2 regions of the Sphingomonas aerolata genome follow, and region 1 is predicted to be linked to the other one. Evidence: predicted binding sites of a transcription regulator. Region 1 holds the regulator's gene; the other holds the start of a gene.
What was found. Region 1 encodes LexA, which represses DNA repair genes until DNA is damaged. Its sites were predicted from a motif close to GTTCCNCNCTTGTTCT; they were not measured.
Positions count from the first base shown of each region.

Region 2: a site for LexA is predicted at 1,964-1,979, ahead of NEF64_RS01395 (MmcB family DNA repair protein). Genes of this name have one in related genera too.

Region 1 is NZ_CP098762.1:1,372,985-1,376,390, forward strand. It holds gene NEF64_RS06430 (ComEC/Rec2 family competence protein) at 1-590, shown strand, start outside; gene lexA (transcriptional repressor LexA) at 751-1,476, opposite strand; gene NEF64_RS06440 (molybdopterin molybdotransferase MoeA) at 1,545-2,729, opposite strand; cobalamin riboswitch at 2,967-3,179, shown strand; gene NEF64_RS06445 (HoxN/HupN/NixA family nickel/cobalt transporter) at 3,359-3,406, shown strand, end outside.
Region 2 is NZ_CP098762.1:304,356-307,761, reverse strand. It holds gene NEF64_RS01410 (YcgN family cysteine cluster protein) at 1-67, opposite strand, end outside; gene NEF64_RS01405 (SCO family protein) at 64-663, opposite strand; gene NEF64_RS01400 (ankyrin repeat domain-containing protein) at 738-1,394, shown strand; gene NEF64_RS01395 (MmcB family DNA repair protein) at 1,455-1,952, opposite strand; gene NEF64_RS01390 (cell wall hydrolase) at 2,069-2,692, opposite strand; gene NEF64_RS01385 (DUF1491 family protein) at 2,882-3,208, opposite strand; gene NEF64_RS01380 (PaaI family thioesterase) at 3,219-3,406, opposite strand, start outside.

The sequences.
Region 1 (3,406 bases):
TCTGGGCGCTGACGACGCCGTCACCCGATATCCTTGTGACGGGCGATGGTCGCCACGTCGCGGTCCGGACCGCCGCCGGGCTCGCGCTGCTCCGCGATCGGGCGGGTGACTATGTCCGCGATACGCTGGCGGAGAATGGTGGGGTCGACGGTGAGCCGCTGCTGCTCGCGGATCAGCCCGATGCGCGGTGCAGCCGCGACCTGTGCCTGACCGATGTTGTCGCCCGCGGCCGAGCCTGGCGCGTGCTGGCGACGCGGAGCGTTTACCGGGTGCCGATCGCGGAGATGGTTGCCGCCTGCCGGCGCGCGGACATCGTCATCAGCGAGCGCGGGCTGCCGCGTGGTTGTACGCCGCGATGGCTGAAGCTCGATCGATCGGTGCTTGAGCGGACCGGGGGGATCGCGTTGACGCTGACCACGGGGCGGATGGTGACGGTGCTCAATCCGGGAGATCGGCACCCGTGGCGCGATCCGCCGACGCTGGCGCGGCCAATGCGACGGTTCGGGGCGGCGGGCGATCAGCATGGGCTGGCCGGGGGGGCGGCGTCGGTCCGGTTTCGGGTGCCGGCTCGGGGGTGGTCAGAGCGATAGGTCGCGACTGGGTATGTCGGGTCATGATACTGCGAAGGTGGGGCCTCCGATTGGGAGGGCCGCAATTCCGAAACGCGGACGATGGTGCCTGGGGCCGTTGGTCACGAACGCCACTGCCGGTTGCGTGGCGGTGATGACCGCCAGCGCCACCCGGCATTCGTCAGTCGTAGCGGCGCAGGATACCCGACAGCTTGCCCTGAACCCGGACCTGTGCGGGCGCATAACGCTGGGGGTCATAGGCGCGGTTGGCCGGGTCGAGCCGGACCATTGCGCCCTCGCGGCGGAAATATTTCAGCGTCGCTTCGCTGTCCTCGATCAGCGCGACGACGATCTCGCCGTCGCGTGCGATCTCGGTACGGCGGATCAGCGCATAATCGCCGTCAAGGATGCCGGCTTCGACCATCGAGTCCCCCGAAACCTCCAGCGCATAATGCTCGCCAGTGCCAAGCAAAGCGGCCGGGACGGCGAGCATCGAACTGCCTTCAAAGGCTTCGATTGGGACGCCGGCGGCGATCCGGCCGTGCAGCGGGATCTCGACGACGTCGTTCGCCGCGATGCGATCGGGCGACGCGGGCGTGGCGCTGGCCGTGTTCGGCGCAGATACGGTGTCGGCCGATGCCGCCACCTTCGGCCCCGACTTCGCCGCCATCTGCCCTGTTGCAGACTCGGGACGCTCGGGCATCCGCAGCACTTCGAGCGCGCGCGCACGGTTGGGCAGGCGTCGGATGAAGTTGCGCTCCTCAAGCGCGCTGATCAGACGGTGCACGCCCGATTTCGATTTCAGGTCGAGCGCGTCCTTCATCTCCTCGAACGAGGGCGACACGCCCGTCTCGGCGAGGCGGTCATTGATGAAGCAGACAAGCTCGTGCTGCTTGCGCGTGAGCATAACGGTTCTCCGTCCGGAACAGACGAGGAACTTCTATGGAACACTTGCAGCTTCGTCAAGCGGTGACGTCACGCGATGACGAGGATTTCCGCCGAGTCGCCCGCCCTTGCCGCCGGCGCGTCGCCGTCGCGGATGATCAGGCAGGACGAACGGGCGAGCGTCAGCAGCATCGAGCTGTCCTGGATGGTCGAGGCATAGGCGCGACCCTTGCGCAGTTCGGCGCGCATATAGTCGGTCCGCGACTGGTTGGGCGGAAGATCCTCGCCGAGCAGCGCATGCGTCGTCTGCGGCAGGGGATCGCGCGCGCCGAGCATGTGCGCGACCACGGGGCGGACGAACAGGATCGCGGTGACGAAGGCGGAGACGGGATTGCCCGGCAGGCCGAGCAGCATCGTCCGGCCAAGCGTACCCGCCATCATCGGCTTGCCCGGGCGCAGCGCGATCCGCCAGAAGTCGATTGCCCCGCCGGCCGCCTCGATCGCGGGGCGGACGAGGTCGTGATCGCCGACCGACGCGCCCCCCGTGGTTACCAGCAGATCGGCGTCGACCCCGGCAAAGGCGTCACGCAGCGTGTCGAGCCGGTCGGGGAGGATTCCGAGATCGATAATGTCGACGGGCAGGTCGGCGAGCATCGCGGCGAGCATGATGCCGTTTGATTCCGGTAGCGGGACGGGGTCGCTGGTCGAGCCGGGCGGAACGAGCTCGTCCCCCGTCGCGGCGACCGCGACGCGCAGCCGGCGGCCGACCGACAGCGTGCCGTGTCCGCCGGTCGCAGCGACCGCGATGCGCGCGGGCGTCAGCCGATCGCCGGCCGCGATCAGCCGCGTGCCGGTCGCGAAGTCGAGCCCCTTGCGGCGTGTGTTGCGGCCTTCAAAGGCGGGGCCTTCGCCGTCGAGCATCAGCCGGTCGCCGTCGCGCGCGGCCTCTTCCTGAACAAGGACGGTATCAGCGCCGGGCGGCATCGCCGCGCCGGTGAAGATGCGCGTCGCCTCGCCCGGGGCGAGCGTGCCGGCGAAGGGGCGGCCGGCCGCGCTCTCGCCGATGACCGTCCACGGCCCGGGTAGATCGGCGTAGCGGATCGCATAGCCGTCCATCGCCGAAAGGTCGGTCGCAGGCTGGGTGCGGCGGGCGAGAATGTCCTCCGCCGCCCAGCGACCCATCGCGGAGCGCAGCGGCACGGTTTCGGCCGGCACGCGCGATGCCATGGCGAAGAGGCGGGACTGGGCTTCGGCGACGGGGACGAGAGGGCGCATGCGGGCTCCGTTCAGCGGGGCGATGAAGGTCTGCGCTGCTCGCACGAATGCCGCGGGGCGGAAAGCGGGCAACGCCGCGACCGGCAGGACACCGGTCGGTTATGCGATCAACGTACGAGGTAAGGCAGACGTTGCGGTGAGATGGGACGACATGCCCTGCGTTGCGTCGCGCGCAAATCCTGTCGTCAGCGCAGGCAAAACGCGCTAGCCCTGTGGCGCAGGTCCGACGCAAGCCGGATCCGCACAGATCGCGTCGGTGCCCCTCGGGGCTTGAATGGGAATGCGGTGCGGGGTTTGCCCCAAGACCGCAGCTGTCCCTGCAACTGTAAGCGGCGAGCGACACGCACGCGCCCCCTGCGACGGGGGCAGCCACTGGGCCGATGGCCTGGGAAGGTGTGCGTCGAGCCTTGACCCGTGAGCCAGGAGACCTGCCGGCGTCTGGTCGCTCTTGTCCCGGTCCAGGGGGTGGCCGAGGCACGGTGAACGCCGTCTGAGCGACGACCATGCGGCGGGGGCCGCATCGGCGACGCATGCCGGCCGCTCAGGGCGTCCGGTCGGCGCGCGTCCCGGTCGTTCGCGGCAGGCCCCCGTCCTCGTCGGACGCCGGGGATGTGCCAATGACCAAGATCATGACCGGGCGGACCGCCGGTCGTTCGACGCGACACCGGATCGGCTGG
Region 2 (3,406 bases), 1.1 Mb from region 1:
ACAGGGCTTCCCACTGGCCGCGGTCAAGCTTCTCGATCGGCGTGTCTTCCCAGAATCTGGCGCTCATCGGGCCCAGCGCTTGATGTCGTCGGCCAAGGCCTGTGGTCCCTTATCCTGTGGCAGCAGCGCGAGAGGCTTGCCGTCCGGATCCATCAGATAGGCCTGACGCGAGTGATTTACGAGGTAACCACCACCGGGCGCGGCATCTCCCTTGGCCGAGAAGATCGCGAATTCCTTCTTCACGGTCTCGATCGCCGCGGGACTGCCGGTGAGCCCGACGAAGCGCGGATGAAAGGCGGTGACGAACTGCTTGACGACCGCAGGGGTGTCGCGCGTCGGATCGACGGTCACGAAGATCGGCACGATCCGCGCCGCAAGCGCCGGGTCGCTGGCCTCGAGCAGTTTCATCGCGCCACCGATCGTCTGCATGTCGGTCGGACAGACATCGGGACAGAAGGTGTAGCCGAAATACATGATCCGGTATTTGCCCGCGAACCGCCGGTCGCTGACCTGTTGACCGTCCTGATCGACGAGCGTGAACGGCCCGCCGATCCGCGCCCCGGCAAGCGGCGGCGTCGCGGGCGCCGCGCTCGTATCGGGCGCAGAGGGGCTGCACGCCGCAAGCGCAAGGGCAGCGAGAAGGGCGGGGCGTCGATTGGTCATGATACAGCCAGCCTTGATCTGTTAGCGCGTGCGGCGCAAGCGTCGCACATCACCCGCGTCCCGAGGATCTATCGATGTCGTATATCCGCCAGTGCCCCGCCCTGACGACGGGCGCCAAGACCATGGGCGCCCTGTTGATGGGGGCCGTGATCGCGCTTCCCGTCGCCACTGTGGTCGCCCCGCGTGCCGCGCATGCGCAGAACCAGTCGGAAGGCTATAAATTCCTGAACGCGGTGCGCGAGTCGAAGAACAACGAGGTCCTCGAAATGCTCGGGCGTCCGGGCAGCAGCATCGTCAATGCGCGCGACGTCTCGACAGGCGAGGGCGCGTTGCACATCGTCATCAAACGTGCCGACGAGACCTATCTGCGGTTCCTGCTGCAGAAAGGCGCCGACGCCAATCTGCGCGACGGTAAGGGCAACACGCCGCTGCTCCTCGCGGTGACGCTCGGCCAGACCGACATGATCCCGATCCTGACCGCCGCCGGCGCCAATCCGAATCTTGCCAATTCGGCAGGAGAGACTCCGTTGATCCGCGCCGTTCAGCGCCGCGACGTTGCCATGATCCGCGTGCTGCTCAACGAAAACGCCGACCCCGATCAGGCCGATATCATCGCCGGCATGTCGGCGCGCGATTATGCCAAGCAGGATGGTCGCAACGTCGTGGTGACCAAGCTGCTGGCCGATGCGCCGAAGAAGACCCGCAAGGCGGTCGCGGGGCCGAAATTCTGACGATCACGTCGCCGGGCGGCTGATCCTGCCACGTATCGGTAGGATCAGCCGCCAGCCGGATCAGAAGGCAAGACCGGCGGCGTCGGGATCGACCTGTGCGATCAGGCGGCGTGCGGCGCGTCTCGCAAAGGCTAAAGTGCAGCGCTTGCGGACATGCGCGGGCAGGGGGGTCGTATGTGCCTCGCGGACGATCGCGGCGTCATAGCGATCGGCGACGATGATCCCGGTACGTTCGGGCAGAAACGCTGCCCCCTGCAGCGGCCGCATGTCGAACCCGGCCGGCACCGCCCAGAAATAGCGATCGCAATGCCCGAGATATTCGGGCCATTTGCCATCCCCCACCAGATCCGCGCGCGACACCTTGATCTCGACGACGACGATCTGCCCGCGGGCATCGATCGCCATCAGATCGGCGCGACGCCCCCCGTCGAGGGGAACCTCCGCCATCGCGGTCAGGTCGTGGCGCAACAACATCCGGATCACGCCGCGTGCCACATCGGCGGCACATAAGGGCGATCCGGGTTCGTCGATGCAGGAGTCCGGGGGGGTGTCGAGCATGCGCCAGAAATAGAACAATCCGCGAACGACGCAAGCGCGTTCACGGACTGTTTATAGCGTGGCGACGCAGGTGGGATCCTGATCATGATCCGGACCCTGTCCGGATCGGCTGTCGATCAGCGATAGAAGACGTGGTTGCCGATCGAAGCGACCTTGATCACGCGGCCCGCAGGGCGGCGATCGGCGGTGTTGAAATACAGCGCCTTCTCGGCCGGGCTGTTCCACGCATCGGCCAGTGCGACCTTCGCGACGGCGATGGCGGTGCGGTACGACGTGCCCTTGTTGATCGCGGGGATCTGACCGCCGCGGACAAAGCTGAACTGGCCGCGCTGCTTAACGACGTCGCAGACGTCGGCGGGGAAACGACCCGACTTGGCGCGGTTGATGATGACTTCGGCGACAGCGAGCTGACCGGTGAGCGGCTCGCCCTTGGATTCAAAATAGATGGCGCCGGCAAGGCACTGGAGCGCTTCGTCGGCGGCGGCGCTATCCTGCGCGGCAACGGCCTGAGCGAGCGTTTCGAATTCTTCGTCTTCGATTTCGGCCGACGTCTGGACGGCGGTCTGTGCAGCGGGCTCGACGGCGGTGACAGGCGTCACGGCGGGAACGGTCTGCGGAACATTCTGAGAGGGGAGGGCGTTTAGATTTGCGAGTGCGGTGAGGCTGGCAGTCGAGCGATCGACGCCGGTCGCCTGGCTAGGCGCGCTGTTGCCGAACAGGCCGGCGAGGGAGAAGGTCATGACCGCAATCGTTGCGGCCCGCTGCAAAATCGTCATTCAAACTTATTCAGATGCGGTTGGACCACGGAACCAATCGTACAAGCCGATCGTCCAGGCATCCCCCCGACTGCGTAACTGATCCGGATCGCACCCGCCCCAGCACAACGCCAATCAATGTTGAATATCCCCTCTATCGGGGGGACTTTGGAGTCAATCGGCCAGGATCGTTTCAGCGGCGAACCGTTCCGCCGCTGCGACATCCACCTCGATCACCCAGAGATCCGGATCGCTCGACCGCCGTCGACGCCAATAGCCGTCGAGATCTTCGGCCGGAGTCGAGTCGATCAGTGCCGTTCGCCCATCGGCGCCGATCCCGCGCTCGAGCAGGCGGGGCAGAGCGCCCCGATCGATGGCGACCACGAGGATTGCGCCGCCCTGTGCGTCCCCTTTGGCGAGCACCGCGCCGAAACCGCCCGCGTCGTTGACCCGACGGAGCAACGCACTGACGAGGACGCCGCTGGGAAGACGGTCGCTCATCGCAGGACCATCACGGCAGCGGACGCGGCGAGACGCGGTATCCGGGAAGCCCGGCCAAGGCGATCCGCGAGCGCATGAACGTACCCGTGCCCCGCGCCGCCTCCTCCCCCTCGGCATCGATCAGCCGGGCATCGGCGACGAACACGCGGCGTTTCCCGCTGATCCAGCGGCCTTCGGCGATCACCGGACCCGCCTTTA